4 regions of the Clostridium swellfunianum genome follow, and region 1 is predicted to be linked to each of the others. Evidence: riboswitches for the same ligand, from Rfam matches in the RefSeq annotation. Region 1 holds a riboswitch; each other region holds the start of a gene.

Region 1 (8,192 bases):
TACCAGGACCACCCTTTATGCATATAATTCTGCGAGCTTCTTCTTGACCTAGAATGTATCTGTAAAAAGAATAAAAGCCTTTTGATGTATTGCCACCTGGGAATAAATCAACTATTTTTCCTGGCATAAGTATCACACTCCTAATTTTCAAATCAATATATTCTATGCAGCAAATAATTAAGATGTGAATAGATTAAACAATAGGTTGCATTAATATTTTAATAGTGGTATTAATATCTATATAAAAAATGAGGAAACGAAAGGAACACAAAATGGATAATACTAAAGAACAAAGACATTTACTAAAAGCTAAATTTACACTTCTTGCCGATATCGAAACAGATCAAAAGAAAAGAATGCCGCAGCCTTTAATTCAAAAGGTATTGGAAGAAGGAACAGAAATTATCAACCTTCCAGAGGCTACTAAGGACGTAGTAATAAAAAATGATATTTTTAACTGTCTTATGGATAGACAAAGCGTTAGAACTTACTCAGAAGAAGCCCTGACGCTAGAGCAGCTTTCATTTTTACTTTGGACTACTCAAAAGGTTAAGAAGGTAGTTGGAAAAGTGAATTTCGCAACCTTCAGACCAGCGGCGTCAGGGGGAGCAAGGCATCCTTTTGAAACTTATCTTGTAGTTAATAATGTGGAAGGCTTAAATAAGGGTGTGTATAGGTATCTAGCTATTGAGCATAAGCTTGTATATTTATTTAGTGAAGGAAATATGGAAGAGAAAATAGCTGAAGCAACTTCAGGACAAAAGTTTATCGCTACTGCTCCAGTAGTATTCTTTTGGAGCTGCATACCTTATAGAAGCGAATGGAGATATGATATAGCTGCGGCTAAAACAATTCTTCAAGATTCAGGACACCTATGCCAAAATCTTTATTTAGCCTGTGAGGCGATAGGCTGTGGAACAGTGGCTATAGGTGACTACCATCAGGAGATTGCCGATAAGTTTTTACGGCTTGATGGAGAAGAGGAATTTGTTGTTTATGCAGCTCCTGTAGGAAAATTAAAAGAAGTATAGTATATACCTTTAGGGAAAACTTTGGTAGAATTACCTTGTTAGAGCATATAATATAAGAAGGTTAATGGGGGGATATAAATGTTAAAGATTACTTTTATAGGTGCTGGAAGTACTGTTTTTGCTAAAAATGTACTTGGAGACTGCATGCTCACACCTGCTTTAAGAGAAGCAGAATTAGCTTTGTTTGACATTGATATAGAAAGGCTTAAAGAATCTGAAGAAATGCTTAGAAATATCAACGAAAATAGTGGGGGATATGCAAAGATTGTTGCTTATACAAACAGAAAAGATGCTTTAAGAGAAGCAAAATACGTAGTCAACGCAATTCAGGTTGGTGGCTATGATCCTTGTACAATAACAGATTTTGAAATACCTAAAAAATATGGTTTACGTCAAACTATCGGGGATACTCTAGGTATTGGGGGTATATTTAGAGCATTAAGAACAATACCTGTAATGCTTGATATTGCAAAGGATATGGAGGAAGTATGCCCTGAGGCTTGGTTTTTAAATTATACAAATCCTATGTCGATGCTTACTGGGGCTATGCTGAGATATACTCCAATAAAAACAGTAGGATTATGCCACAGCGTGCAAGTTTGTATGCCTGATTTACTTAGACATTTAGGAATGAGCACAGAAGGAGTTCAACATAAGATTGCAGGAATTAATCATATGGCTTGGCTGCTTGAAGTAACCCAGAATGGTAAGGATTTGTACCCTGAAATAAAGGAGAGAGCTTCAAAAGTAGATGGAATTCATCATGATATGGTTCGATTTGAGATAATGAAGCAGTTTGGATATTATGTAACAGAATCAAGCGAGCACAATGCTGAATATACTCCATATTTTATCAAGAGCAAATATCCTGAGCTAATTCAGAGATTTAATATTCCGTTAGATGAGTATCCAAGAAGATGTATTGAGCAAATTAAACGCTGGGAAGATATGAAAGAAAGTTTAGTCAATAATAAAAATCTAATACATAAGCGTACGAATGAATATGCTTCTTACATCATGGAGGCAATGGAAACAGACGTACCGTATAAAATTGGTGGAAATGTTTTAAACACTGGATTAATAACAAATCTTCCAAATGATTCTGTAGTAGAAGTACCATGCCTAGTAGATAGGAGTGGGATTACTCCATGCTATGTAGGAGCACTTCCTCAACAGCTTGCTGCCCTCAACAGAACAAATATAAATGTTCAGCTAATGACTATTGAAGCTGCTATAACAAAGAAGAAAGAAAATATATACATGGCTGCAATGCTTGATCCACATACTTTATCAGAATTAAGCCTGGATGATATAAGAAGTCTTTGCGATGATTTAATTGAAGCTCACGGCAGCTGGCTTCCAGAATATAAATAAGCTCAAAAAAACGAGAAAATTCATTAAGATTTTCTCGTTTTTTGATACACAATTCTAAAGAACTGTAAAATCTTTATCTACAGTAATAATAGTATTATATCTAGGTTGCACTTTCTTAAGTTCTACGTCTATTTCCTTCTTAAGTCTTTCCTCATCATCATGACTAAAACCTTTTGTATGTTCTATTACCAAATCGAATATTAGATTCTTGTAGTCCCCATCTCCAACTATTCTAAAATCATGCATTGATTTTACAAGAGGGAACCTTTTAAGGATAACTTCAAGTTCTTCTCTAGCCTTATTAACTTCTTTACTATCTGTGTTTATGGGATCCATGTGAATTACTAAAAATATATTAAGTTTTTTAGATAGTTCCTTTTCGGCTTTATCAATTATTTCATGGATGGCAACTACTGATATGTTACAGGGAATTTCGGCATGTATTGAAGCCATACATCGCCCTGGTCCATAATTATGAATTACCAGATCATGCACTCCATTTATATGTTCATAGGACATAACTCCATTTTTTATGTTTTCAACAAGTTCCGGATCTGGCGCTTCTCCAAGCAGTGGACTTAAGGTATCTTTGGTTATTGAAAAACCGGAATAGAGTATAAATAAGGCAACTAAAATTCCTATGTAACCATCAATAGGAAAAGCAGTCCATCTTGAAATTAGCAGAGATAAAGCAACACAGCTAGAAGCGAAAACATCGCCAAGAGCATCTAGCGAAGAAGCTTCAAGAGCTCCAGAGTTTATTGATTTACCTATAAATTTATTAAACCTGCTGAGCCAAACCTTTGCTCCAATAGAAATTAAAATTAAGATAAAAGGTATAAGATCAAATTTAACTAGTGTAGGATTCTTTATTCTCTCAAAAGAAGCTTTAATAAATTGAAAACCAACCATCATAACCATAAATGAAACAATTAGGGCTGATATGTACTCAATTCTTCCATGACCAAATGGATGCTCTTCGTCTGCCGGTCTGCTGGCTAACTTAAACCCTACAATTGTAATGATGGAAGAGGCTGCATCAGACAAGTTATTGAAAGCATCAGCGGTTACTGCTATACTTCCAGAAATAAGTCCTACAGAAAGCTTTATAGCAAATAAAAGAACATTGACTATGATACCTATTGTACCGCCTAAGTATCCATAAGCGCTTCTTACTTTTTCATTTTGTGTATTATCATAATCTTTTATAAAACGAGAAACTAAAAATTGAGATAGCATTTTATAACTCTCCTTGAAAAATAATAATTATCCTTAATATAACATATAATACCAAAGGTGAAAACAGTTTAAGAAAAGAGTGGAAATTATATCTATTATTTTGTTATACTTTAATTATGATTTGCTATTAAAGAACCTATTATGTACATAGCAAGAAATACAAAGGGTGTGACAATTAACAATTGTTATGTACAGAATAAGGAATACAAAGGGCGTAGCAATTAATAATTGCTATGTGCAAAATAAGGAATACAAAGGGCATAGCAATTAATAATTGCTATGTGCAAAATAAGGAATACAAAGGGGGCACTTAATATGTCAAAAGAATTACAGCTTGCTAATGAGCTTATCGATTTTATTTATGATAGTCCATCTGCTTTTCATGCAGCAGAAAGTGTAAAAAATATGCTGGAATCCAATGGATTTGATGAATTGAAAGCAGAAGATAGATGGAGCCTTCAGAATGGAGGAAAATATTTTGTTACTAAGAATGATTCAGCGGTATTCGCTTTTGTAATTGGTAAAGGAAAGCCACAGGAAAAGGGTTTTAAGCTTATAGGTGCTCATACTGATTCGCCAAGCTTTAGAATAAAGCCAAATCCAGAAATGACATCTGAAAATATTTATGTGAGGCTTAATACTGAAGTTTATGGTGGGCCAATACTAAATACTTGGCTAGACAGGCCATTAGCTGTGGCTGGAAGAGTAACATTAAAAGGTGAAAATCTTCTTAATCCAGTTACAAAATTAGTTAATATCAACAGACCAATACTTATAATTCCTAATCTTGCAATACATATGAATAGGGAAGTGAACAAGGGCGTTGAGCTTAACAGACAAAAAGATACGTTGCCGCTCTTATCACTTATAAATGAGCAGCTTGAAAAAGGAAGCTACCTTTTAAATGCTGTTGCTGAAGAATTAAAGGTTTTAAAAGAGGATATTCTAGATTTTGACTTATTCCTTTATGAATTTGAGAAGGGAAGCATTATAGGTCTTAATAATGAATTTATATCAAGTCCAAGACTAGATGATTTGGCAATGGTTCATGCAGGGATAAAGGCTTTAATTAATGCTGAAGCTTCAGAAGCTACAAATATTATGGCTTGTTTTGACAATGAGGAAGTTGGAAGCTCAACTAAACAAGGGGCAGATTCGGAGCTTTTATCAAACCTTTTAGAAAGAATAGTATTAGCTCTTGGCGGAGATAGGGAAGATTTCTTTAGAGCTGTTTCAAGAAGCTTCATGATATCAGCTGATTTAGCTCATGCTGTTCATCCAAACAGCGGCGAAAAGGCTGATCCAATAAACAGACCAGTAATAAATAAGGGACCAGTTATAAAGCTTGCAGCAAATCAAAGCTATACAACAGACAGTAATTCAGCTGCTGTTTATGAGCAAATCTGCAAGGCAGCAGGAGTTCCTGTTCAAAAGTATGTTAATCGTTCAGATACTCCAGGAGGTTCAACTATAGGACCAATTTCCTCAACTCACCTTGCATTGCGCTCGGTAGACATGGGAACTCCAATACTTGCTATGCACTCTATAAGAGAGCTTGGAGGAGTAGATGACCATAGCTATGTTGTTAAATCTTTTGAAGAGTTTTATAAAATATAGTAAAGAATATAAAAAGAAAAATTTTCTGATAACTATTGTAAAATGAAAATGACTGTGTTAAATTATAAAAAAGGATGAATTAAATTTCATTCTTAACTGAATAAGTTACCTAGGGTAGAGGTGCTGTAACTAATAGTAATCATAAAGAGCGGGCACGCGCTGACTTATGATGAAAGGAGTTATGGCCGAAGGAAAAATTACTTTGCGAGTATTCTTCCTGGCTTTGCATAAAATATATGCAGGGTTGTCACTGTGAAAATGGTGGAGAGCTACAAGGTTCACAAGTTGCAGTAATACGTCTTATTACAATGCAGCAAAGGTGTTCCTTTGCTGCATTTATTTTTTTTATAAAATAATGTATGTTTCTAATTTATTAAAACATTAATTAGGGGGCTATAATATGGCTGTAGTTGTGCAGAAATACGGAGGCAGTTCCGTAGGGACTGTTGAAAAAATTAAAAATGTGGCTGAGACAATTATTAAGAGGAAGAACAAAGGTGATGATTTAGTAGTTGTTGTATCAGCAATGGGAGATACCACGGACGATTTAATAGGACTTGCTAAAAAGATAACTGATAATCCTGATAAGAGAGAGCTAGATGTACTTCTTTCTACAGGTGAGATGATATCTTCGGCGCTTCTTGCTATGGCTTTAAAGGATTCAGGTTATGATGCTGTAAGCTATACAGCTTATCAGATTGGAATAAGAACAAGTGGGCAGTATGGAAAATCTCTTATTGAGGATATAGATGGAAACCACCTTAAAGAGAGCCTTGAGGAAGGTAAAATAGTGATTGTTGCAGGTTTTCAGGGAATCAATGAAGAAGGAGATATAACCACTCTTGGAAGAGGCGGTTCTGACACTACTGCAGTTGCTATAGCTGTTAAGCTTCAAGGAGTTTGCGAAATATACACTGATGTAGATGGGATTTATAGTGTAGACCCAAGAAAATATTCTAAAGCTAAAAGGCTTAGTGAGATAGATTATGAGGAAATGTTGGAACTTGCAAGTCTTGGAGCTCAAGTTATGCATTCCAGATCAGTAGAGCTTGGACAAAAGTATGGAATACCAATATATGTTGGGCTTAGCAATAGCGAAACTTGTGGAACAGTTATTAAGGAGGTTACTAATATGAATATGGAGAGCAAACCAGTTACAGGCCTTGCCACTAGTGATGAGGATGTGGCTGTCACAATAAGAGATATATCAAATGACACAAACGTACTATCAAATCTTTTTGAAGCAATGGCAAGCAGAAGAATAAATGTTGATATGATAAGCCAAACTGCACCTGTAGAAGGAAGGGTTAATATATCCTTTACAATACCAAAGGATGATTTAAAAGAATGCTTATCAGTTATTAGGACTTATGCAAGCAAAAATAGCATAAATATAGATGAGGAAATAACAAAGTTCTCAATAGTTGGAATAGGAATGAAAACAACCTCAGGGGTTGCAGCTAAAATGTTTAGATTGTTTAGTTCTAACAACATAGAAGTTAAGATGATAACTACCTCAGAAATTAGAATTACCTGTGCTATAAGGCAGGAAGACAAATTAAAGGCAATTAATCTAGTAGCAGAAGAGTTTAAATTATAAGGATGTGAGAGCATGGAGTTTTTTGGTACAACGAAGGTTGTAGATAATGTATTAAATATTGGTGGCGTAGATGCTACTCAGCTTGTTAAGCAGTATGGAACTCCTTTATATGTTATTGACGAGGAATTAGTTAGAGAAAAATGCAAAAGATATTATAAATCTTTTGCTGTAAAGGAAAGAGGCAATAGAGTTGCTTATGCAGGAAAGGCTTTCTTAACTCTTGCTATGTGTCAGGTAATAGCAGAGGAAGGCTTATGCCTTGATGTAGTTTCAGGAGGTGAGCTTTACACCGCAATAAAAAGCAAATTTCCAATAGAAAATGTCTATTTCCACGGCAATAATAAAACTTTTGAGGAAATAGATATGGGAATCAAGTATGGGGTTGGGAAATTTGTCGTAGATAACTTCTATGAAATAGAAAGAATTGATGAAATAGCTAAAACTTATGATAAAGTTCAAAAGATTCTTTTAAGAATAACTCCAGGCATAGAAGCCCACACTCATGAATATATAAAGACAGGCCAAATAGATTCGAAGTTTGGTTTTACTATTTTAAATAACAATACTCTAAATGCAGTCAAGAGGGCAATAGAGCTTCCTAATATAGAGCTTGTTGGACTCCACTGTCACATAGGATCCCAGATTTTTGATATAACTCCTTATGAGGATGCAGTTGATGTTATGCTTTCTTTAGTAGCAAGCATAAGGCAAGGACTTGGCTATGAATTAAAGGAACTAGATTTAGGTGGAGGCTTTGGAATTCACTATAGAAGTGGGGATAATCCTAAAACAGTAGAACAATTTTGCAGTGCTATATTAAGCAGGGCAGACAAGACCGCAGCCGAATTAGGAATAACCCTACCAAGCCTCACTATAGAACCAGGGAGATCAATAATTGGAAAGGCGGGCACAACTCTTTACACCGTTGGAGCAATAAAAGAAATTCCTGAAGTAAGAAAATATGTAGCTGTTGATGGTGGAATGACAGACAATATAAGACCAGCTCTTTATAAGGCAGAATACGAATGTGTAATAGCAAACAGAGTTGAAGCGGCGAGTAAAGAAAAGGTTACAATCTCAGGAAAGTGCTGTGAATCGGGAGATATTTTGTTAAATGATGTGCAAATACCAAAAGCTCAAAGTGGCGACATTCTTGCGGTGCTCTCAACAGGAGCTTACGGCTACTCCATGTCCAGCAACTATAACAAAATACCTAAGGCAGCTGTAGTCTTTGTTAAGGACGGACAGTCAAAGCTTGTTTGCAAGAGACAAACTTATGAGGATGTTATAAACAACGAGATGATGCTATAAATAAAATTGGTATAAGAATA
Region 2 (8,192 bases), 360 kb from region 1:
AATTTAAATCAACAAGTAATGGGAAAACAGTTCTTTCTACAAGTGCAATAATACCGATTATAATAAGTCCATAACCTAATATTTTGTTTAAATCTTTTGAAAGATAGTCTTTTTTTGAAAAACTATTAAAAATTTCAAGTCCTCCATCTTGAATAGGCTGTTCTAAAGTAGCCTTGTAACCTGCGTCAAAGAAACTGTAGAACCAAATAATTGGCGAAATAATACCAAGTATTCCTAAATTAAGCCAGCCGCTTATAGCTAGTGTGAGAAAAAATAAGCCCATCAATTGAACACCTTGCTTGGGCAAATTTAGATACATATGACCTGCACCTGGAATGATTGAAAAGAACATAGCTTTGAATTTTCTGTTTTTCATTGTAAATCCTCCTATTTGATTTAATTACTATACTGTAATATTACATAGTAAATATTAAAAAAATGTTAAGTTATTTCTTAAGTTTATCTTAATACTAAAAATAAAAAGTCCTCCATGAAAGGAAGGACTTAAGTATGAATTTACTTTATATCAATATACAAATCTATATTCTTATCTTCTCTAGAAGTTAAAACTGTTTTCAGAGTACAGCTGTTTCCTTCAAAATCAAAGTCTTTAAAATAGAGTTTAAGCTCTTGTTTTCCAGTGCCTTGAGGAATGGCTAGGAGATTTGTAGAATTTGGGTTATAGCTTTTTACTGCTTCATTTTTGCCATTTATAAGATAAGTTTTGTTAAGATCTAGCTTAATGTCTCCAGCACCTAAATTTTCTAAATTTAAAACTGCTATGACATCATCCTCTATAACCTGAACCTGTGGAAGAACTACAGAAAGCTTTGAATTAGACACAGATGCAGCAGGATTTAAAGTAAACTGTACATGCAGTTTCTTATTATCGTCTTTATCCTTGTTTTTACCTTTGCCAGAATTGGAACTAGTGCTTAGTAGTATAGGTTTTTTACTGTATAAAATTCCTCTAACTATAGCATCTTTTTCAATAACTTCTTTTGGCGGTTGTACTTCAGGTTTTGTTTCAGATTTTGGTTCTGTTTTCTCAATAGCCTTTGGCGTAGAAGGATTATTAGAAGCTTTATTTTTGGATTCTTTATTGTTTAGAAGAAAGGTTAGCAGCAAAACTAAACCAATTATTAAAGCAAGTACTGTTATTATGATAAATTTAGTTTTCTTCCTAGGTTTCTTATTAGCATTATTAGAAGACTTAGGAGGCTTCACTTCGGTATTGCTGAAAATCATAAAGCTTGTTTTTTTGTATTCCAAGTCAGAAATAGCAGCATTTATTTCTTTCATTATTTCTTTTACGCTTCCAAAACGGTCTGTAGGCACTATGGAAGCGGCTGTTTTAATTATTCTAATTAACTTTTTATCTGCGGACTCTGGATAATTCTCATCAAACATTAGTTCAGTAGGCATGTCTATAGATTTTCCTGTTAGCATAAAAAACATAGTTGCACCTAAGGAATAAATATCAGTCTGGGCATTTGATTGAACATTCACCAACTGCTCAGGAGCTATGTAGCCTCTTGAACCTAAAATTATAGTATCACCTTCCTGACCGTCTTTGTAGGTACGCGCTATACCAAAGTCAATAAGCACTACTTTGTTATCGGGCTTAATCATTATATTTGATGGTTTTAAGTCACGATATATAATTGGTGGATTAAGACTATGAAGATAATCTAAAATACTGCAAAGCTCTAAGGTGATTTGCATAACTGCATCTGAAGTTAATGGACCATTATAATCTATATATTCTTTTAAAGTTTTGCCTTGTATATAGTCTTCAACTATATACAAGTTATCTTCTTCATAAAATATATCAACGATTCTTAAGATGCCAGAATGCTGCAAATTCTTAAGTATATTTGGCTCTGCAAGAAAGTCCATCTTCTTTTTTAATTCACTGCTTACCTCTTTAACAGCCCACAAGTTACCTAAACGATTATTTCTGCATAGATAAACGGTACTCATTCCGCCTTGTCCTAAAACGTTTATTATTTCGTATTTTCCATCTAGTATATGTCCTGGATTTAGCATGAAATTCTCCTTTCAGTTAATACCTTATCTATAAAAGTGTAGTATTATTTATATTTTTTTTCTATAGGAAAATTATATCATAAAAAGTTACATCTTATTCCACCTATGAATAATATAAATAATAAGGGAAGGTTTAATATTAACAGATTGATATTTTTACTTAACCAGATTAGAAAAAGGAGTTGGATGGCAGTGGGACATAGAAGAAAGCCTGCATTAATTACAGATGTTAAAGTTGAAAGTCCTGGTCTAAACCTGACATATCCCAAGGTCAGCGGACTCAAGCATAAAAGTGCTGAGTCTGGCATTAATAGATATATCAAAAAAGAAGTTCACAAGATACTTAAAGGCGAGGGCTATGGAAAAGATGAAAATAAGAAATTTACAGGTGGCTATACTGTCAAGCTTAATAGAAGAGGGACTCTAAGTATTAATATTGAAGTTTATCATCATGTAAAAGGAGAAGAAAAGGGAATAACTATAAGAAAGACCATCAATATAAGCTTAAAGGATGCAAGAGTATATTACTTGAACGATTTATTCAGCAGGAAGTTAAAGAAATCTAAGGTAATTGGAATATTGAATGATATAATTAGGAACCAGGCAACTTTTCAATCTGCTGATCTAATTGGAGAGTTTGATGGAGTTGATCTTAATCAAAGTTACTTCCTGACAGAAGATTCTATAGTTATATATTTAGATAATGAACAGATTAAGTCTTCAGAATGTGGATTTCCTGAATTTGAGATACCTTTTTCAGAGATTGAGGATATAATAAATAGCAAGGGACCAATTGGGAGACTCCTAAGAGATAGAGATGAAAACCTAAATAACGAAGAAACAGCAGACGAGTAATCGTCTGCTGTTTTATTTTAATTATAGTTTTGCATCATCAATACTATTTAACTCATTTTCTATATGTCCTATGATAGAACTTATACAGCCATCTTCGAAAGGCGATATAAGGTTTGCAAGCTTAACTAAGCCCACAAACGAATCGCTTCCCCCTGCCTTGCAAAGTGTTAAATAATCATTCCAAGCATTTTCCCTATTATCGCTGGCTTTTTTAAAGAATTGGAAGGCGCAGATTTGAGCAAGCGTATAATCTATATAATAAAATGGAGAACCGAATATATGGCCTTGTTGATGCCACCAGCTGCCTCTTTCTAAGTAATCATTATCTGCATAGTCTCTGTGAGGAAGATATTTCTTTTCAATTTCCCTCCAAGCATGTTTTCTTTCAGCAGGAGTTGCCTCTGGATTTTCATATACATAGTGTTGAAATTCATCAACAGTAACTCCATAAGGTATAAATAAAAGTGCTTCAGCAAGGTGAGAGAACTTGTACTTATCAACATCACTCTTAAAGAATAAATTCATCCAAGGGTAAGTGAAAAATTCCATACTCATGGAATGAATTTCACAGGCTTCATAGGTTGGAAAATTATACTCAGGAATCTCGTAATTTCTACTGCTGAACACTTGGAAAGCATGACCAGCTTCGTGAGTTAATACATCTACATCGCCTGAAGTTCCATTGAAATTTGAAAATATAAACGGAGATTTGTATTTGCTTATAAAGGTACAGTATCCGCCTCCGGCTTTTCCTCTTTTGCTTACTAAATCCATAAGCTCGTTTTCAACCATAAAGTCGAAAAATTCTTTTGTCTCAGCTGATAATTCATTATACATTTGATTACCACAGTTTAATATGAATTCTGGATCTCCCTTAGGTTTAGCATTTCCAGTTTTAAAGCTGAAGCGTTCATCGTAATATTTGAGTTCATCTAGTCCTAGACGTACTCTTTGTCTTTCCCTAAGCTCTGTAGCTGTGGGAACTATGTACTCTTTAACTTGCTTTCTGAAGTTTGCAACCATTTCAGAATTGTAATCTGCTCTTAACATACGGTCATATCCAAGAGCTACAAAATTTTCATATCCAAGCTTTTTAGCAATCTTATCTCTAACCTTAACAAGCCCATCATAAATCTCATCTAGCTTTTGCTCATTTTCAATCATGAAGCCGTACTTTGCTTTATTTGCTTTTACTCTCATATCTCTGTCAGTTGATATTTGAAAGGGAGCAAGTTGTGAAAGATTTCTTTCTTCGCCTTCGAACATTATTTTAGCAGAAGCCATAAGTTTTGTGTATTCGCTGGAAAGCTTGTTTTCAAGCTGAAGGTCTTCTATTATTTCTGGTGAGAAAGTTTTAATAGTCAGTTCAGCAATATTAAAAAGCTGCTTTCCCCATTTGTCTTCAAGTCCAGTTCTGAATTTGGAGTTAACTAAAGAACTATAATAATTTGAAACTAAGCCTTGATATATAGGAGTATTTTCATCGAAGAAGGTTTGCTCTTCCTCGTAATACTTATCTGTTGTATCGATAGTATGACGAATGCCTACTATTTGGGACATTGATTCAAATTCATTTCTAAGCTCATTTATTTTTTCCATAACTGAGCTTTGAGACTCAAGGCTTTCAGCATTATTAAAGTCTCTTAAAAGTTCATCGAAGCAGGTTTCCAATTCTTTAATATTTGGTCTTTTATATTGGAACTCGCTAAATTTCATGTAGCCCACATCCTTTATAATAAAATCTGAAGATATATTACAATTATATGGTTTAGAGGATAAATTTACAAGATATTGTGTGCTAATTACTTAATAAATATAGCATATTTTTTGATTAAGTATCTTATATTAGGATTAGAAACAATATAGGGAGGAAAATTATGTGTTAAATCCTTTTAAGGTGAACGGTAAAAAGAATATTTTAGCTCTAATAATAAGTATAGTCTTAGCAGAAGGTATAGGTTTTTTAAGCAGTTACATAGGTATGACAGATACGAAGTCCTATGAGAGTTTAATAAAGCCTGCCTTTGCTCCACCAGGATGGGTGTTTGCTGTGGTATGGCCCATTTTGTATCTTTTAATGGGAATAGCGGCCTACAGAATTTGGATGAAGGGAAGAGAAGGTGCAGATACTAGAAAAGCTTTAATCTTATACAGTATTCAGCTGTTTTTAAACTTCATGTGGACTATTATATTCTTCAGATGGAGACTTATAGGTCTGGCATTTTTTGAACTTATGCTTCTCCTAATTTTCATACTGCTAACAACCTTTGAGTTTTTTAAATTTGACAAGCTAGCAGGTATTATAATGATTCCGTACATACTTTGGGTATCCTTTGCAGGAGTTCTTAACTTTACACTATGGATGTTAAATAATATGTAATTATAATAACAATATAACCATATAAATTCTTATATGGTTATATTGTTATATTTTTTTATTGCCATCTCTTAATGTGATTATAGCCTACTTTCAAGCTATATTTATTTGGTTTGTCTGATTTTATTATTGACTTTCTTCTATTCATCCTGCATAATACTATTCGTGAAGTGTAATTAAATAACTAGGATAGAGGCGCGGTCTTTATGAGTACTACTGTGGATGAAAGCATAGTGAAGCAGCAGGAAAGGAAAAATCGCCGAAGCATACAGCAAAAGCTTTAATGCTGTATAGCTGGTTCTGCATAGAATATGTGCAGAACTGTCACAAGTATTTTGTGGAGAGCTATCATTCAGTGGATTTAACATGATGTTTATATTTGTGCGTGTTATTAGGCCTTGAGTGTACTGCTCAAGGCTTTTTTATATGCTTATTCTAGTTTTTACCCTTCAAAAAATTATTTGCCTTTATAGGAGGGGTTTAAGATGGAACAAAATAATAATTTAAAAAAGGACTTAGGTCTTTTTATAGCAACGGCTTTAGTAACAGGGAACATGATGGGGTCTGGAATATTTATGCTGCCTGCAACTTTGGCAGGAAAGGCAGGTCCGGGTGCAACAATGTCAGCCTGGCTTATGACGGCCTTTGGGTCTATACTTCTAGCTTTATGCTTTGCAAGCCTTAGCAGAAGATTACCTAAAACAGGGGGGCCTTATGAGTATTCTAAAGCAGCCTTTGGCGAGTTTTCAGGCTTTATGAATGCTTGGCTTTATTGGAACGGTTCATGGATAGGAAACGCAGCTGTAGTTATTGCAGTGTCAAGCTATGCTGGTAAGCTTATTCCAGCAATAGGCAGCAGTAATCTTGGAGCATTTATATTTGCCACAGCAGTTTTATGGATATTTACACTAGTTAATATAATAGGCGTTAGAATGGCTGGGAAAATACAAACAGCTATAACAGTTTTTGAAATAGTGTTATTCTTATTCTTTATAATCTCAGCTGCTCTGCACTTTGATATTAATAATATAACTCCGATGTTCCCTCAAGGCAAAGGAATGGAAACTATGCCTGCAGCTGCAACTTTAACTTTATGGTCCTTTGTCGGATTGGAAAGTTCTTCTATAGCAGCAGGAGAAATAAGAGACCCTCAGAAGAATGTAGCAAGAAGTACTATAATAGGTATATCTATAGCAGCAATAATGTATATGGCCATTAACTTTTTTGCAATGGGAGCATTGTCACAAGCAAATCTTGAAGCAAGTAAGGCACCAATAGCAGATATATTAACTCAGTATTATGGAAGTGGAATGGTTCAATTTATCACATTGGGAATAGTTGTAAGCATACTTGGAACAACTATTGGATGGCTATTATCTACAGCTAGAGTTGCTTTTGCAGCAGGAGAGGATGGAGTATTTCCAAGCTTCTTTAAAAAAGTTCATCCAAGATTTAAGACACCGCATATTTCACTTATTGTAGGTTCAGTGTTAGTAAATATATTATTGCTCATGAATTATGCTAATAATAAAACTTTAGTTTCAGCCTTTAACTTTACAATACTTTTAGCAACACTTTCCTTCCTGCCTGTATATGCAACTACAGCAGCCGCTGAATTAAAATATATATTAAAAGAGGGAAAGAGATTTAATCTGTTAACTGGAATTAAAACTTTCTTTATACCTGTATCTGCCCTTATATATTCAGGTTGGGCAATTTATGGTTCAGGCTTGGAAGCTGTGTTATATGGACTGCTTCTAGCTGTACTTGGAATCCCAGTATATGCTTATATGAAGTATAAAAATAAAACAACAAACAGTGAAAGCAGTAAGACTGCAGCTTAATCTCAAAAAGCATGCTAATGTATAGTTAACATGCTTTTGTGCTTTTGTAATATTAAACAGCAATATGGGAAAGATAAGCATAGAATTTTTCGATAGGAGGATTACTATGAAGATTAAGAGAATAATTATTTTTGCGCTATGCTTAATGCTTATTGGCATTAGCTACCAATCAGTAAAAGCTGAGTCTCAGCTTAGAGTAATAGCTTCAAAAACTGTTCTAAGACGAGGAGAAACAGGAACGATAACGATACAAGGAAAGCCAAACACAAGCTATACAATAAATACATCCTATGTGCTTGGAGATAGAGAAATATCTGTAGCTCAAATGAGAATGGCAGATGAGAATGGTCAAGCAACTTTTAATTGGGTTGTTGACAACAGAACAGCCCTAGGAACTACAACTGCTACAATTTCAGGCGGAGGAGAAAGAATTGAAGTAGCACATACTGTAACAGAGTAAAAAACAAACTAGTTATCTAGAAAAAAGTTCTAGATAACTAGTTTTATTATTTACATTAACTCATTTGCCATTGTGTTAGCATCATCTTTAGCTTTTTGCACATCAGCATCTTGAGCATCCTTTATTGGATACCAGCCCTTTTGTCTCATTGCATCGAATACTTTATATTGAGTATCCTGAGCATTTTTAAAGTTGGTAACAAGAGTATCTCTAAGATTTGGACATGAAGTTTCAGTTATTCCTGTACTGTAAGCAGAAATAACTTGTTTTTCAGTAGCTAATAAATCATGCATTAGGTCTTTTTCAGTAAGCTTGTTATTCATATCATGTACCTCCAATTTTTATTGGTGAGAATCTAAATAATTTTTTAAACCGTCAAAGCTTTGCTTATGAGTTTGGCTAGCTTGGTTGCAAAGATTTTTCAGGTTCTGATCTGTGCACATGGATGCATATTCGTTGTATTTCTTAGTCATAAGAGCTTCATAGGAGATTTGGTCTTGTATTACCTTTAGATTGTTGCTGTCTAATTGTGGTTTTTGATTTTGTGTATTAGGCATAAAATTCCCTCCTTGATAATTCGGTATTAACCTACAAAATTATTATTTGC
Region 3 (8,192 bases), 340 kb from region 1:
CCTATAATCATATTTACATCCTTGCCAATACCTTCAGCTCCAAGAGCTGCCTTTGTAAAGCTTGTTGCCATAGAGAAGAAGTAAACTATTCCTTCATCCTTAACAGGAAGTATGCAGGACATCTCTGTGTTAGGAATATTAACGCAGCTTATGGAAATATCAACTTCCTTACCATTGTTCGCATCTAAGGTTTTATTAAGAACATCCACTGGCTTTTGGGCATCGCTTATTATTGCTTTATGGCATAATCCCCAATCTAAAAGCTTCCTAGCTTGTTCCTCTTTTCTAACCATAGCTATAACTCTTCCTGTTGGTCCCACTCTCTTCATAGACTCATAGCAGCAAAGCATACCTGATTTTCCTGCTGCACCAAGAACCAATACGCTTTGTCCTGGCTTAACTAATTTTGCAGCTTGAGCTGGGGCTCCTGCTACGTCTAAAGCTGCAAGCGCCAAGTTTTCAGTCATATCATCTGGAAGCTTTGCATAAATACCACTTTCAAATAATATTGCTTTTGCCCTAACTTCAACTCTATCTATCTCACATTTTATATCTGTAATTTCTTCAATTTTTAATGGAGTAAGAGAAAGTGAAACTAGTGAGGCTATTTTATCTCCAACTTTTAAATCTCTTCCTTGTAAATCTTCGCCTATTTGAGCTATAGTTCCAATCAGCATTCCTCCAGAACCAGTCACAGGGTTTTGCATCTTTCCTCTTTCACTTACTATCTCTAAAATTTTAGCTTTAATCTTTTCAATATCACCATTAGCTTCCTGCTCTAATTGGGTAAAACTAGCTGAATCAATATTAAGCGCTTGAACATCAATAAGTATTTCATTGCTGTATATATTCATATCATTACATATTTTTTGCGCAGCCTGAGGCAGCACTCCTTTTGGTTCAATAACCCTATGTGTTCCGTATTTACATCCCTTTTCCATAATAAACCCCCATATTCTTATATTCTTATATTCTTATATTTTTATATTTTTATATTTTTATGTTCTTGTATTCTTATATTTTTAGGCTAAGTATTTGTCTTGTCTCTGCTGGGCTTGCAATCTCTCTTCCAAGTTCCTTAGCAAGTCTCACAACTTTTTCTACAAGTTCCCCATTTGATTTAGCAAGCACACCTTTTGATAAGTAAACGTTATCTTCAAAACCAACTCTAACGTGACCTCCAGAGATTATAGACATCACCGCCATAGGAAATTCATTTCTCCCTATGCCTGAAACTGTAAAGGTGCTGCCATGTGGAATACTATCTTTCATAAAAGTAAAGTCTCTAGGTTCTGCACTTATCCCACCATTTACCCCCATAACAAAATTAAAATGCATTGGCGCCTTAATATACCCTTTCTTTTGAAGTCTCACTGCCATATCAATCATTCCCTTATCAAAAACTTCAACTTCCGGCTTTATTCCAAGGCTTATCATTTTATCACCAAAGGCTTTTATCATATTTTCTGTATTAACAAAAATATCGTCTCCACCAAAATTGCAGGTTCCACAATCTAGCGTTGCCATCTCAGGAAGAAGTTCAACAGGTTGAAGCCTTTCCTCAATACTCATTCCAACTGCCCCACCAGTTGAAGGTTGAACAATTACATCTGGACATCTCCTCTTTATCTCTTCCATACACAGTCTAAATCTTTCCTTATCCTGAGTAGGAGTTCCATCATCATACCTAACATGAAGATGAATTATACTTGCTCCTGCTTTATAGGCTGCTTCCGCTTCTCTTCCTATTTCTTCTACCGTATAAGGTACATTAGGATTTTGTTCTTTTGTTACTTCTGCTCCACAAATTGCAGCTGTAATTATTAATTTATCCATGCCCATCCCCCATACAAATATTTAGTTTTATCTTTTTCTCTGTTTATCCTTTGGAACTACGCAAGTTCCTGTAGCTCTGCAAACAACTATTGGCTTTTCAAGCAAATCTGCAGCTGAATCATTGATATCAGTCCTAGGCACAATAACTTTTCTAGCTTCAAACTCCATTTTTCTAGAAGTGTTTCCCCAACCTACAATTTTTCCTTCAGCCTCAATAAAGTCTCCAGCATAAACAGGCGCTAAAAATTCTACATTTTCATAAGCCCTGAACAAGCCTTCATCTCCATCGTTTCTAATCAGTAGTTCAGTAGCAACATCTCCAAAAAGTTGAAGCATCTTAGCACCATCTACTAAGTTTCCACCATAGTGAGCATCATGCATGCTCATTCTAACTCTGATAATTGCCTTCAAGATCATTCCCCCTTCTCAAAAAAATAAAAAAGGCACTGAAGATTCTCAGTGCTTTGATGGCATGGTAATTAAAAGCTACCATTCATCCTGTAGCCATCTATGCAATGAAAATCTTATTCTCATCACATAAATAGCTCTCCATGAATGATAATTCACGGCAAGAATAAAAGTGTACCTCTTACTCCCAAGAAAATGTTCAAGAACAAACATATTCTTTCGGCAGGTAAATCCTTCATCTTTAATATTGAAGGTTCTTCTCCTTAACACTTAAAGATTACCCATTTACTTGCGCCTCTATTTATGTATATATTTGTTAATTTTCTGATTATATTATATCGCTCTTTTTCTTTTGCTGTCAACACAATTTATTGAAAATTGGGATATTTCAATCATCTAGCAAATATTATGTTGTCTAAAATTTATTTTAAAATGATAAAATTAAAACACTATAATTTTATTATAATAGCTCTTACTTTATGTCTAAAATGTTAAAACTAATACTTAACATTTTATATAATGCAACTTTAAAACTTAACACTTGCAATAAACACTTGACACATGGAAATTATATAACTAATATGTAAATAATAGAAATGAAGCAAAAGAAAGAGAGTGAGAATTATGTCTAACTACAAACCAACAAGAGAAGAAGCTCTTAAACTTTTAAAAGAATTTAATAAAAGCGACAGCTTAATAAAGCACGCACTTTCAGTAGAAGCTGTTATGAAGCACTTCGCTGAACTTTTTGGTGAAGAAGATGTAGAGAAGTGGTCAATTGTAGGGTTGGTACACGACCTAGATTATGAAATGTATCCAGAGCAGCACTGCGTAAAAACTGGAGAGATACTCCGAGAAAGAAATTGGCCTGAAGATTATGTTCGTGCAATTCAAAGTCATGGATACGGAATTTGTATTGATGTGGAGCCAAAAGAAAGAATGGAAAAAGTACTTTATACAACAGACGAACTAACCGGTCTTATTGCTGCAACAGCGTTAATGAGACCTAGCAAAAGTATATTAGATACAGAATTAAAATCTATTAAGAAAAAATGGAAAACCAAGGGATTCGCTGCTGGAGTAAATAGAGAACTTATTGAAGGCGGAGCAAAAATGCTAGATATGGAGCTTGATAAAGTTATCGAGGAAACCTTAAAAGGCATGCAAAAGGAAGCTGAAGCTATAGGCTTAAAAGGAAATGTGGATGCTTTAGTGTAACATTTTATAGCTACTACTCATATTATAGTAGAAAGCAATACTTTAGGTGCATATATGGGTAGAAAAAATTATTCTAGCAAGTATACAGATATTGATCTGTTCGAGTGTAAATTTCTTGGGAAAGGACACAACGGCATAGTATATAGGCTTCCTGACGGAAAGGTTATTAAAATATGCTATGTAATGAAGGACTTTCATGGTGAAGCACATATATTGAAAAAAGTACGAGGCAGCAAATACTTCCCAAAACTATATGAGGTTGGCGGGAATTATATGATAAGAGATTATGTTGATGGATTGCCTCTAAATAAATACATAAAGAAGAATGGCCTTAGCAGGAAACTTGTTGTAGATATATTAGAGCTACTAAAGGAATTTGAAAGACTAAAGTTTATTAAGCTTGACATTAGGTGTAAGGATGTATTTGTTGAACCTGATGGCAGGCTTATGGTCATTGACCCTCAAAAATTTTATAGTAAAAAAAGAGATTTCCCTCAGCACCTTTCTAAAGGACTTTATAAGCTTGGGGTTTTAGATGACTTTCTTATTATTCTAAAGCAGGAAAATCCTAGTCTTTATAGAAAATGGGTTCATAAGATTAGGATTTATATTGAGCAAAAGAAAATGGAAGATGATGATTAAAAATGAAGAATGAAGAGAAATCTTCATTCTTCATTTTTAAAATAATCTATAAGATTAATTATCTCTTTGCAAAGCTCTGGGTTGTCCAGAAGTTGCTTCTTATCAAAATCGATTTTCTGTTTTTCCAGCTTTTCTACTGCTTCCCTATAAATACGAAGTGTTTCTACGTTTATTACCTTATTCATACCCTCACCTTTTTATTTTTTATATTATAGTATGAATAAGAATCCTTCACTGCTACAGGTTATTCACTATTTCTTTTACAGGAATAGCAGTTATACTTGCTCCTGGCATATCAGGCATTTCTCCTACTTTAAAATTCATCCTGCTTCCTTCTGAAGGAGTTACCTCGCAATAATAATATTTTCTGCCACTTAGCTCAAAAAAGTTTCCTGGTATACCATCTGCCCCCTCAACAGCAATCGCAAGATGTCCGCCTCCTTCAGGGAATACTATTCTTAATAGCACGATATCATATCCCATAGAAAACAGAATTGCTGCTGAACATATTCCATGGCAATCACAGTCTCCTTCTTTATCTACAAGTGTTTCTAAAGGATATCTTACATATTCCTCCTGGTTTTTAGAAGCTATATCTTCAACATACTTAAGACTCTGCTGAAAAGCCATTACTGCAGAAGCCTGGTGAAATGTAGTAAAACCTCTACTTGCGCACTGACTTTTAATCTGTTTAGCAACCTCAATAATTTCGGTACAAATTCCCTCTAACACATGTTCTCTTAGGGACATAGAAGAATTATCTAAATGCTTCTTAGTCTTATAATCCGCATATCTTTCAAAACTAACAGGAACATTAACACTAAACCTAACAGCATGCTGCATTCCCAATGGATCATTATTGTAATACCACTCAAAGTATAGAGTATTTGTACTGCTCGAATCTAAATCCTGCTCTTCTGCAATACTCTCCTTTTGCTTTAAGCCTTTACTTTTCTTTATTTTTCTCTTTCTAAAGACAAAGGCGATACAAAGGAAAGCAAGCACAAAAATTTTAATATCAAATACTCTGAAGAGAATATGAAACATCAAAACTAGTACTATGGCAATAATTGAAACAGCATCTATATTTTTTTGTCCCCTTTGATATTTTAAGATTAGCTTTCTCACTTCAAGTTCATTGTCAAGGTAGACATATAAGCTTTTTACTACTATAAATCTGTATATAAGATAAATGGTTATAAATAAAAGGCCAACATACAATATATAAAAGAAAGCTGCAGCAGCATTCATTGCAATTTCTGAGGCTTTTGATACACCAGCTATATTTTCAAACTGCAGTATACTCATAACGGTTTCCTTTGATATATAATAGAACAAGATATTTAGAGGGATTATATAGAGCAGTATGATTACAGAAAGCGCAGTAAGCTCAAGCATTCTTATCCCCCCTCATACTATCTTCTTTCTCATTAGCTTTTTCATTTGTTTTAATCTTTTTTACGGAGGTAATATCATTAAAATCTATCCCCAAGCAAAGTCTAACAATAGATATACAGTTAGTATAAATATCATTGCCTTCTACAACAGATACTTGAAAATTAGACAGCTTGCTGTCTCTCATATCCTTAACCACTCTATGCACTTCTGGTGAAGTAATAAATAAGGAATGCTCTTCAAGAAAATCATTATTTATATATTGAAGAAGATACTTAGACTTTATAATACCTTTATCAATCCAATTGCTTAGTTCCTCTCTAATATCATCCTTATACTTAAACTTCATGTATTCAAAGAAATCCAGGTCAACATAGGGCTGAGAGGCTTTTAATGCAAAACCTAAAAGTTTTCCCTCCATATCTTCTCGTTTAAAACCTTCATATATTTCTAATTCCTTTATAAATTCTCTGTATATATCTGATATTTTAGGTGACTTTTCCTTATAGAATTCTTTTCTGTCCTTAAAATTCAAGATATCCGTAATTAAATTTCCTAAGCTTTCTTCTTCCACTAAAGGCTTAGAATTTATATTCTTAGAAACTGTTCTGCAATTTTCAATGCAGCTTATAATAAGCCTCTTCTTATTATTCAAGTAGTTAAGAAGGTCCTTCTGTATATCTACAATACTTTTCTCTATATAAAGGCTTATAAGAGCTCCGCTTTTCTTAAATATCTCTTCTTTATACCTTTCCAGAAAGGTTTTAAATCTCTTTTGTGTAAAAAGAAAATCTAAGTAAGCTGTGGAGCAAAACACTAATAGGAAAAGAAGCAAAAAAACTATATTTAGACTTGGTGAAAGAAATGGAACAATAATATTTACTATGGCATATAAAAAAAACACGCCTAAGGTTAAACATTTAAAGATATATCCAATTAAATTAGGGTAATTATTTACCCTGGAAGTTAGCTCCTTATTTAATCTTGAGGTATCACTATTTATACTAGATTTATTATTAGGCCTTTGCTTTGCAATTTCTTCTTCTAGAAGACTAATGTATTTTACTGCTTCTCTTAAACTATATTTAAAAATTATATCCTTTAAGTCTTCTTCTATATTATCTATAATCCTATCAATCGCAAGTGTATTATTTGTATCTATAGTTTTTCTTACCTCACTAAGGCATTGATGTTCAATGTATTGCTCCCAATTTTTAAAAATATTTGGATATGCTGCTATATCCTTTGGAAGAACTAATTCAAATTTTTTTACATTGCTCAGCTTATACCCCTCATCCCCCTCAACTATGTTTACATCTCTTCTAAGCATATTTCTTTGATTTTCATAGGTTAATAAATCGAATACTGTATAGTTTCTATAGTCTATATTTATCTCATAGGTTGATGCATAGTTTAATAAATCTACGGATAAGTATCTGGCAAAGTCCTCTAGAAGTTTATCCTTAAAAACTGTTAAGGTTGTTATACCTATAGTTCCTACCTTATAGGAGCTTTCTTCCATAAGCAATCTTCTATTAAAATGTGAAAGAGGAGGATCTTTTGAAGGAAGTATATTAAGGTAAGCAAGAATACCGCAAATATTCTCAAGCTCCTCTTTAGGAATCCTTGTTCCATCATTTGAAACACAGTGAAGCATATACACCTTTGAATCAAGACTTAAAATACTCTCCTGCTGTGATATAAAATCTATTACTCTATTTAGCTTTCTTATTGACTCAAGACTATTCTTATCTTCAAGCAGCCATTCCTTGTCCATTATAGGAAGCATAAATAAAGATACTCCTGAGTGCTGGTCTTTATCTATATTGCCATAATTTAAATTGGTTAAAGTTTTTACTACCTCGTAGGCTGACTGTTCCGAATTATATACATCCCAAAGCAGATAAATATTAAGCTTTACAGAACTCACATTTTCACTTCTTACCTTATAGCCTAAGTCAACAAGCTTATTTAAGTGCTTTGCTGAAAGAAGTTTATTATCAACTATGGCTTGTATTTCTTCAGATACATTCTCTATATTTTCTACTGAATAGTAATCTACCACATTTAAAAAATAGCTTGGTAAATATGATAAAAGTTTTTCAGAAAAATTAAGAGCCCTCCTCCCAGAAGGCCCAAGAGAAATCAAAAGTGAAGGATTAAAAATCTCGTCCATATCTATCTCCTTTATTTTTTATGGACTAATTTGCTGCTATATCGCTAATGACCTTGTTCCTTGCAATAAAATCATCTGAAACCTTGTCTTTAATATATCGATTTATACAGTGTTCCTTAAGCTTATTCTTGCCAAACTTATTTTTAGCATCTTCCATAAAGCTCTTAAGCATAGCGTATATTTCATGGTTTTCACTTATCTTTCTTATAGTTTCCTGATAATTTCCGCCAAGTTCTAATTCGCTAGGAATCATGTTATTATTTTCTGGTATAGCCTGATTAACAATTTTATATCGCTTACTTGGAGCAAAACTGATGCTTATATTGGAAATTCCAGCCTCTCCAAGATTCTCTATCGTTTCATCTCCACCAAACAAACAATATTTAGATGGATAAATATACATATACTCATCATCCTCATACCTTATATTTAAGTACGAAGTATTTTCTTGTTCAATAATTGCTCCATAAGCTTTAGCTAAAGAATAGCTTAGAAGTATATCGTCTAACTCTTTATC
Region 4 (8,192 bases), 1.1 Mb from region 1:
TTTTACATTGCTATGTTCACTATTATCTTCATAATATATCTCAACTTTATTATAAATATAATTCTCTCGTAGTTTACCAATAGCAAATTTAGTAATCGGAACCCCTTTGCCAATTAAGACAGTGCCATTAGCTACTATTTCCTTAGTTGAAATCATACCCGGAACTAATTCATGGACATATAAAAGCTTTTTCATTCTAGTCACCTTCTATAATTATATGCTAACAAAAATTTGATTTATTAGTTATAATTTCAACATATAAATTATAATTCCTTTATCAAAAGGTGACTAGTTTTGTCGTAATTGATTTATTTATCGACAAACAAAGTTAATGTTAAGCTATTACTTAAACCGGATTCAATGTACGCTTTAAAAACTCCTTTGTACGGTCCTGACTTGGATTGTTGAATATTTGTTCTGGGCTGCCCTCTTCAGCAATAATTCCCTTATCCATAAATACCACTCGATCCGATACTTCCTTTGCAAATCCCATTTCGTGAGTAACTACAAGCATTGTAAGGCCTGAATCTGCAAGTTCCTTCATGACCTTTAAAACCTCTCCTACCATTTCTGGATCAAGAGCAGAGGTTGGTTCATCAAACAGCATTACATCCGGCTCCATAGAAAGAGCTCTAGCTATAGCTACACGCTGCTTTTGTCCTCCAGAAAGCTGTTTGGGTTTTGCATTTATATATTGTTCCATTCCAACAACTTTTAGATAGTTAAGCGCTACCTTCTCAGCTACTTGCCTTGAGCGATTTAGAACCTTGATTTGACCAACCACACAGTTGCTTAAAACATCATGATTATTAAAAAGATTAAACTGTTGAAATACCATACCTAGCTTTGTTCTGTAAACACGAATATCATGCCTATCATCTAAGATGTTTTCTCCGTTATAAATTATCTCTCCCCCACTTGGTTTTTCCAAAAGATTTATACAGCGAAGAAGAGTAGATTTTCCTGATCCTGATGAACCTATAATAGAAACAACTTCACCTTTATTTACAGAGAAATCTATATCTTTTAGTACCTCATGAGATCCAAAGGCTTTGCTTAAATGCTGCACTTCAATTACTTTGCTCATTGAAATTCCTCCTTTTAATAGAGACAGGTCCAAACTCCAACCTTAGTCCCACATATCAATTGCCCCTAAAGATAATTCGGAGCTATAATTCTCTTCCATAATAATTTACCCTAGCCGTTTTGTGTTCTTCTAATTGCATCCTCAGGGGTTTCAACCTGCATTTGGTTTGCATACATAATGTAATTTTCAGGACCATCCAGCTTTCTTTCAACATAACGAAGTATTCTTGTTACTGTAAAGGTCATTACAAAATAAAGTACACAAGCAACAAAGAAAGACTCAAAATAGTGGAAGTTCATTCCTGCAACTGATTTTGTTTGAAAGTACAGCTCTGATACAGAAATTACATTAAGCACAGAGGTATCTTTAATATTTATCACAAACTCATTACCAGTAGCTGGCAATATATTTCGTACAACCTGAGGCAGTATTACATTCATCATAGTTTGGAAGTGGCTCATACCTATAGCATGTGACGCTTCAAACTGTCCCTTGTCAATTGATACAATTCCTCCACGGACAATTTCAGCCATGTACGCTCCTGTATTAATAGACACTATAAAGATTGCAGCCGTTAGCTTATTCATATCAAGACCAAAAGCTTGCTTTGAGCCGTAATAAATTACCATCGCTTGTACAATCATTGGTGTACCTCTAAATATTTCAATATAAACAGAAAGTATAATATTTATGAATTTTAGAAAATACTTTTTTAACCCTCTTTCAGGCATTGGAACTGTACGAATTACCCCAACCAGTAAACCTATTAGAGATCCAACAATAGTACCTATCATAGCAACCAGAAGAGTCATTCCAGCACCACGAAGGAACATAGGCCAATTTTTTGAAACTATTTTAATTATCCAATCAAGACTCATATCTTGTATTAACCTCCGTTTTCATAAAACTGCGTATGCAGCACATTATTTTAATTTGCTGCCGGCTGATTTTTGATCGCAGCATCCATTATTGCTTTACGCTGATCTTCTGTAATTCCCTTTAGTGTATCATTTATCTTAGCAGTTAAATCGCTTCCTTTAGCAACACCTACAGCTATAGCTGTATCATCATCGGAAGTTTTAAAACCTTCCTTAAACTCTACCATTTTGAAGTTGCTGTTTGCTGCTTGTGCGCTGATACCTTCTGGACGTTCGGATACATATCCATCAATCATTCCAGATTCAAGAGCAACTCTCATAACCGGAAAATTGTCCATTGCTGACTGCAGCTTTACATCTTGAATTTGATTTATAACTGAGTAATGGAAGGTATTTAATTGAGCAGTAACTTTTGCACCATTAAACTCCTGAATTGATGCAGCATCCTCATACTTTCCACCTTTCTTAACTACCATAACTAAATTTGATTTATAATAGTTGTCGGAGAAGTCTATAGTCTGTCTACGCTCCGCTGTTGGTGACATACCTGCAACTATTGCATCTATTTTTCCTGAGGTTAAAGCTGGAACTAAACCATCCCATTCTGTTTTAACTACTACTAATTGCTTTCCTAAACCTTCTGCTATTTTCTTTGCTATTTCAACATCATAGCCACCCGCATATTCTGACGAACCTTCAATCTTGACAGCTCCATTTGACGCATCCATTTGTGTCCAATTAAAAGGTGCATAACCTGCCTCAAGACCTACTTTAAAGGTTTCCTGCTTTGGTGCAGATGCAGAAGCATCCTTTTCAGATTTACTTATCCCACATCCTCCTAAAAGCATTACTGCTGATAATGACATTGCAATTAGCACTGATAACTTCTTTCTCATTACTATTCCTCCTAAATATAAGTATTATTTTGATAATAAAAAGCGCTATCCCCTTATGAGGATAGCGCTATCTTATGAGCCAGCGGCCTTAAACTATACGCAAAAAAGACCTGAGGATACCTCAGGTCGCAATACGCAAATTGGACCTAAACCCTTCTTTTCCCATATGAGATAGCACAACTTAATAAGCCGGGTAGCCTATTAAGACAGTCCTGCAGCTCTTAACTGCAGACCCAGCAAGCAACACTGAGAATATTGCAAGCTTCGGCGATATTTCCTTCTCCTTAGTATCAACACCTTCTCAAACTCCACTAAAGACTGTTAAACATCGCGCCTCTACCTCACTAGTAAAAGTGAGGTCTTATTAAATTATGTTTAGAGTTTACTATATTAAAGCAATGCTGTCAACACTTTTTTGAAACTTTTAAAACAAAACAATTCAAAGTCATTGACTAAAACCATTTATAATGGAATGTCCCTTCTCTATCAACTCTCTCAAAAGTATGTGCTCCAAAGTAATCTCTTTGAGCTTGAAGAAGATTTGCAGGAAGAAACTCACTTCTGTAGCTGTCGAAGTATGCTAACGCACTAGAAAAACCTGGCGTTGGAATACCATATTTAACGGCGGTACATATAACCTCTCTCCATGCATCTTGATAACTTTCAAGTATATTCTTAAAGTATGGATCAAGCATTAAATTTGCCAGTTCAGAGTTTCTATCATAAGCATCTTTTATTTTTTGAAGGAATTGAGCTCTTATTATACAACCACCTCTGAATATCATTGCAATACTACCGTAGTTCAAATTCCAGTTGTATTCTTTAGCAGCTGCTTTCATTAGTGCAAACCCCTGAGCATAGGAACAAATTTTGCTAGCATATAAAGCCTTTCTTATTGCTTCTATTAGATCGTTTTTATCTCGATTAAAATCAGGAACTTTTGATCCCTTTAATATCTTGCTTGCTGCTGTACGCTCACTCTTTATGGCAGATATGCAGCGCGCAAACACTGCTTCTGTAATAGTTGGCGTTGAAATCCCAAGATCCAAAGCGCTTTGACTAGTCCATTTACCAGTACCCTTTTGCCCTGCTGTATCAAGTATAACATCAACCATAGGCTTCCCAGTTTCTTCATCATACTTTGTAAATATGTCCTGAGTTATATCTATTAAATAGCTGTCAAGCTCACCCTTGTTCCATTCAGCAAAAATCTCATGAAGTTCTTTTGCTGATAATCCAATCACATTTTTAAGAAGGACATATGCCTCAGAAATAAGCTGCATATCGCCATATTCAATTCCGTTATGTACCATTTTGACATAATGTCCCGCTCCATCACTACCTATGTAGGTGCAGCAAGGCTCTCCATCTACCTTTGCGGAGATAGCTGTAAGAATAGGTTCCACAAGTCTATAGGCATCTTCCTGTCCTCCCGGCATTATAGCCGGTCCCTTAAGAGCTCCTTCTTCTCCTCCTGATACACCTGTTCCGACGAACCTGTAGCCTTCTTTTTCAAGCTCTTTATTTCTTCTTATTGTGTCAACAAAGAATGAATTTCCTCCATCTATTAAAATATCACCTTTAGATATAAATGGCTTAAGTTGTTCTATTGTATCGTCAACAGCCTTTCCCGCCTTAACCATCATAATTATCTTTCTTGGAGTCTCAATGGAGTTTACAAATTCTTCAATAGAATAAGTTCCCACAAGATTTTTGTTCCCTATCTCACTCATAAAATCATCTGTTTTTTCTCTTGAACGATTATATACAGAAACTGTAAACCCTTTGCTCTCTATGTTAAGAGCAAGATTCTTCCCCATAACGGCAAGTCCTATTACTCCTATTTGCTGTTTGCTCATTATATAAGCTCCTTTCTTTTAATTTCCTTGGAATATTATGTACTATACTATGCAATCTACAATATTATTCGCATTAATGATTATAAATTATGCGGCATAGTTAGTTGTTAAGTTTTTTTGATACCTCATCTATAACGGCTTTTCTATCCTCTCCTATGATACTGATAAGTTTAACAGGCATAAAACCATTTTTATAAACTCTATCTTCATTTTTCTCAATTATAGCTATAATACTTTCCTCAAACTTCTCCTGCGTAATTAATCCCTCTCTATAGGTATCAACTAAATCCATTAGCTTTGTAGCTAGTTCTCTCGGGTTTTTATATACTGCTTTCATGTCCGTTCTCCTTTTATAGTTTCTTTATTACTAATATGATACATTTTTTGTGTAAATATTGCAAACACAAATATTCTTTTTTAATAACTTTTATTGAATAAAACAAAACGCACTACCATTAAATCAGTGCGTTTTCTATATTGATAATACTGATTATTCTTGCTTAACAAGCTCTAGCAATTCATTAAATCTTTTAATTGAGTAATCATATTCGCTTACCTCGCCAAAGCCATAGCTAGCATAGATAAATGGAATACCCGCAAACTTTGCCGCCTTTAAGTCTCCTTCTGTATCTCCTACATAAACTGAACTTTTCAGCTTATTTCTTTCTACAACAAGCTTTATATTTTCACCCTTACTAAGTCCTGTTCTGCCTGGGTTCTCAAAATCCAGAAAATATTTGCCAAGGTTATGATATTTTAAAAACACTTCTATATAACCACATTGACAGTTACTTACTATAAACAGCTTAGAGTTACTTGATAATTCCTTAAGAGTTTCCTCAAGATTATCATATAGAATTCCACCATGCTTTTCTAAATACTCATTCTCTAATTCACAGCAGTCCTTCATCAATTCTTTAATTCTATCATCGCTTAAATTAGGAAACAGCTTTCTTCCAATATCTATTATTTGAAGTCCCATTGTTCCCTTTAAAATTTCCTTTGTTAGTTTAACATTTATATCCTTATTATTTTCAATTATGGTATTCCAAGATTTTAAAACTCCATCTGTGGAATCCCATAAGGTACCATCCAAATCAAAAATTATGCTGTCTATATTCATAATTCTTCCCCTTTCACACTCTATAATGTCATCCATAATTATGATACCTTTAATATCAAATTAATACAAGGATGTATCCAGCATAACTTATCAACTCTAATTCCACTTAGTTATTAATTGACTAACGGAGATAAAGCTGTTAAAATGTACAGGTATCTAAAAGAGATATCGACAGTTCGAAACCATCCTGTCGCTAAACAAAACTAGGAGGTATTAAAAATGAGGTTTAATGTTCGTAAAATTGTATTTGGTGGTTTGATTGGCGCCGTATATGCAGCTTTAACTATGGTTTTAGCACCTATAAGCTATGGTGAAATTCAGTTCAGAATTGCAGAAGTTCTAACTATATTACCTTTTTTCTCAGGTTTTTCTGTTTTAGGACTTTTTATAGGTTGCATTGTATCTAATATTTTAAGTCCAATAGGTCCATTAGATATGATCTTTGGCTCTCTTGCAACTTTAATAGCTGCAATAATGACATATTACATTGGAAAGAGCAATTTTAAGTTAAGAAGGTTTCTTGCTCCATTACCAGCTGTAGTAGTTAATGCTGTTATTATAGGACTTTTAATAAGCTATACTGCAAATATTCCATTTATTATTCCTGCCATTCAGGTGGGTTTTGGCGAGTTAGTAGTTTGCTATGTATTAGGTTTACCTTTAATTATGTTAATTGAAAGAAATGAAAAACTAAAGAACTACTTAAAATAGTTAAAACGAAAGCTTCTGAACATTTCAGAAGCTTTCGTTTTTTATATGCTAGCATTAGTATATCTATCATAGAATAAAGTAAGAATAATTTTCTTTCATCAATTTTTATGGGGGTATCCATGTCTAAATTTACTAAAATAGTGATAGCTCTGATTATTATACTAATAATCGAAGTACTTCTAATTTATCGAGGATACAAAATTAAAAATGCATCACCAAAACCTATTGGGGATAAACCTATATTTTCTTTATTATCCTCATCTAAAGCAAAAATCCAGCTGAAATACAGCCGGATTTTTTTATTTTAAACCTGTAGGACAAATTTGAATACAAACAGTACAGCAAAAATATACATTATTGGGTGAACTTCTTTTGCTTTTCCTCTAACTATTTTAACAACTGTATAAAATATAAAGCCAGATGCGATACCGTTAGCTATGCTGTAGGTAAATGGCATCATAACTACAGTTAGGAAAGCAGGAAGAGCCTCTTCAAAATTTTCAAAATCAATTTTCATAATCGAACTTATCATGAGCACACCAACTATGATAAGTGCCGGAGCAGTAGCCTGAGCTGGAACAATTCCAACTAATGGTGAAAGGAATAAGGATAAGAAGAAACATATAGCAACAACTACTGATGTTAAACCAGTTCTTCCACCTTGACTTATACCTGCGGCGCTTTCTACATAAGTAGTAACGTTACTTGTTCCAAGAAGTGCTCCTATCGAAGTAGCTGTAGCATCAGCAAACAAAGCTTTATCTATCTTTCTTGGGAACATCCCTTTCTTAGGCACATCATTCTTTTCATCAAACATTCCTGTTTTCGCGCCAGTTCCAATAAATGTACCTATTGTATCAAAAGTATCAACCAAGCTGAAGGAAACTATTATTGTTATTGCTGTAAGTATTCCTGTTTGAGCAGTGAATAGCTCTGAGAAACTTAACTGCATTAAAGTAGGCTTTATGCTTGGAGGCATTGAGAAAATATTAAAGTTTTGCGGAAGGAATAATCCAAGCTTTGCACCAAATCCAACTTGAGCAACAACTCCAGCTATAGTTGTAATTATTATCCCAATAAGGATAGACCCTTTAACATTCTTCACCATAAGAGCAACTGTAACAACTAGTCCAAATAACGCTAGCAGTGTTGTTGGAGCTTTCACATTTCCAAAGGCAACTAAAGTTGCAGGATCAGATACAACCAATCCAGCTTCCTTAAAGCCAATTAACGCTATAAATAAACCTATACCAGCTCCAATTGCATTTTTAAGAGATTCAGGGATTGCATTTACTATTGCTATTCTAATTTTAGTAACTGTGATAAAAACATTAATAAGACCACAAATAAATACTGCTGCTAATGCTGCCTTCCAAGAATACTTTGCTGTTCCAACTACATAGAATGTGAAAAAGGCATTCAAGCCCATACCTGCTGCTTGTGCAAAAGGAACATTAGCTACAAGTCCCATTATTAGCGTGCCAATAATTGCAGATAGAACAGTTGCAACGAATACAGCCCCTATAATAGGGTCAGTTCCAACTGTTAAGCCAGCCTTTGCAACATCTCCAAAAAGTAAACCTTTTGAGTTCATTCCAGCCTGAGATAAAATGTTCGGATTAACAAAAATAATGTAAG

What was found. A riboswitch is a leader RNA that binds a small molecule or an ion and turns the genes downstream of it on or off. The one in region 1 is predicted to bind lysine.
Region 2: linked by a shared signal. The riboswitch ahead of NBE98_RS16060 (APC family permease) and the one ahead of NBE98_RS14560 (aspartate kinase) in region 1 are both predicted to bind lysine.
Region 3: linked by a shared signal. The riboswitch ahead of kal (3-aminobutyryl-CoA ammonia lyase) and the one ahead of NBE98_RS14560 (aspartate kinase) in region 1 are both predicted to bind lysine.
Region 4: linked by a shared signal. The riboswitch ahead of NBE98_RS09065 (transporter substrate-binding domain-containing protein) and the one ahead of NBE98_RS14560 (aspartate kinase) in region 1 are both predicted to bind lysine.

What each region holds. Positions count from the first base shown of each region.
Region 1 covers NZ_JAMOFV010000006.1:3,045,529-3,053,720, forward strand. Annotated here, with positions in the region: gene NBE98_RS14535 (PRK06851 family protein) at 1-127, opposite strand, end outside; gene NBE98_RS14540 (SagB/ThcOx family dehydrogenase) at 273-1,031, shown strand; gene NBE98_RS14545 (alpha-glucosidase/alpha-galactosidase) at 1,110-2,405, shown strand; gene NBE98_RS14550 (cation diffusion facilitator family transporter) at 2,460-3,644, opposite strand; gene NBE98_RS14555 (M18 family aminopeptidase) at 3,960-5,261, shown strand; lysine riboswitch at 5,369-5,541, shown strand; gene NBE98_RS14560 (aspartate kinase) at 5,662-6,861, shown strand; gene lysA (diaminopimelate decarboxylase) at 6,874-8,172, shown strand.
Region 2 covers NZ_JAMOFV010000006.1:3,404,398-3,412,589, forward strand. Annotated here, with positions in the region: gene NBE98_RS16035 (hypothetical protein) at 1-376, opposite strand, end outside; gene NBE98_RS16040 (serine/threonine-protein kinase) at 517-2,049, opposite strand; gene NBE98_RS16045 (DUF3298 domain-containing protein) at 2,242-2,904, shown strand; gene NBE98_RS16050 (M3 family oligoendopeptidase) at 2,926-4,620, opposite strand; gene NBE98_RS16055 (TspO/MBR family protein) at 4,784-5,284, shown strand; lysine riboswitch at 5,464-5,637, shown strand; gene NBE98_RS16060 (APC family permease) at 5,767-7,125, shown strand; gene NBE98_RS16065 (hypothetical protein) at 7,232-7,585, shown strand; gene NBE98_RS16070 (spore coat protein) at 7,636-7,908, opposite strand; gene NBE98_RS16075 (hypothetical protein) at 7,927-8,142, opposite strand.
Region 3 covers NZ_JAMOFV010000006.1:2,704,465-2,712,656, forward strand. Annotated here, with positions in the region: gene kdd (L-erythro-3,5-diaminohexanoate dehydrogenase) at 1-941, opposite strand, end outside; gene kce (3-keto-5-aminohexanoate cleavage enzyme) at 1,015-1,836, opposite strand; gene kal (3-aminobutyryl-CoA ammonia lyase) at 1,864-2,247, opposite strand; lysine riboswitch at 2,371-2,552, opposite strand; gene NBE98_RS12925 (HDIG domain-containing metalloprotein) at 2,869-3,462, shown strand; gene NBE98_RS12930 (protein kinase) at 3,517-4,104, shown strand; gene NBE98_RS12935 (hypothetical protein) at 4,128-4,289, opposite strand; gene NBE98_RS12940 (hypothetical protein) at 4,342-5,502, opposite strand; gene NBE98_RS12945 (hypothetical protein) at 5,495-7,675, opposite strand; gene NBE98_RS12950 (tubulin-like doman-containing protein) at 7,701-8,192, opposite strand, start outside.
Region 4 covers NZ_JAMOFV010000006.1:1,978,644-1,986,835, forward strand. Annotated here, with positions in the region: gene NBE98_RS09050 (HD-GYP domain-containing protein) at 1-195, opposite strand, end outside; gene NBE98_RS09055 (amino acid ABC transporter ATP-binding protein) at 347-1,087, opposite strand; gene NBE98_RS09060 (amino acid ABC transporter permease) at 1,198-1,965, opposite strand; gene NBE98_RS09065 (transporter substrate-binding domain-containing protein) at 2,016-2,861, opposite strand; lysine riboswitch at 3,026-3,208, opposite strand; gene gndA (NADP-dependent phosphogluconate dehydrogenase) at 3,314-4,720, opposite strand; gene NBE98_RS09075 (TIGR04540 family protein) at 4,821-5,057, opposite strand; gene NBE98_RS09080 (HAD family hydrolase) at 5,211-5,843, opposite strand; gene NBE98_RS09085 (QueT transporter family protein) at 6,063-6,554, shown strand; gene NBE98_RS09090 (NCS2 family permease) at 6,859-8,192, opposite strand, start outside.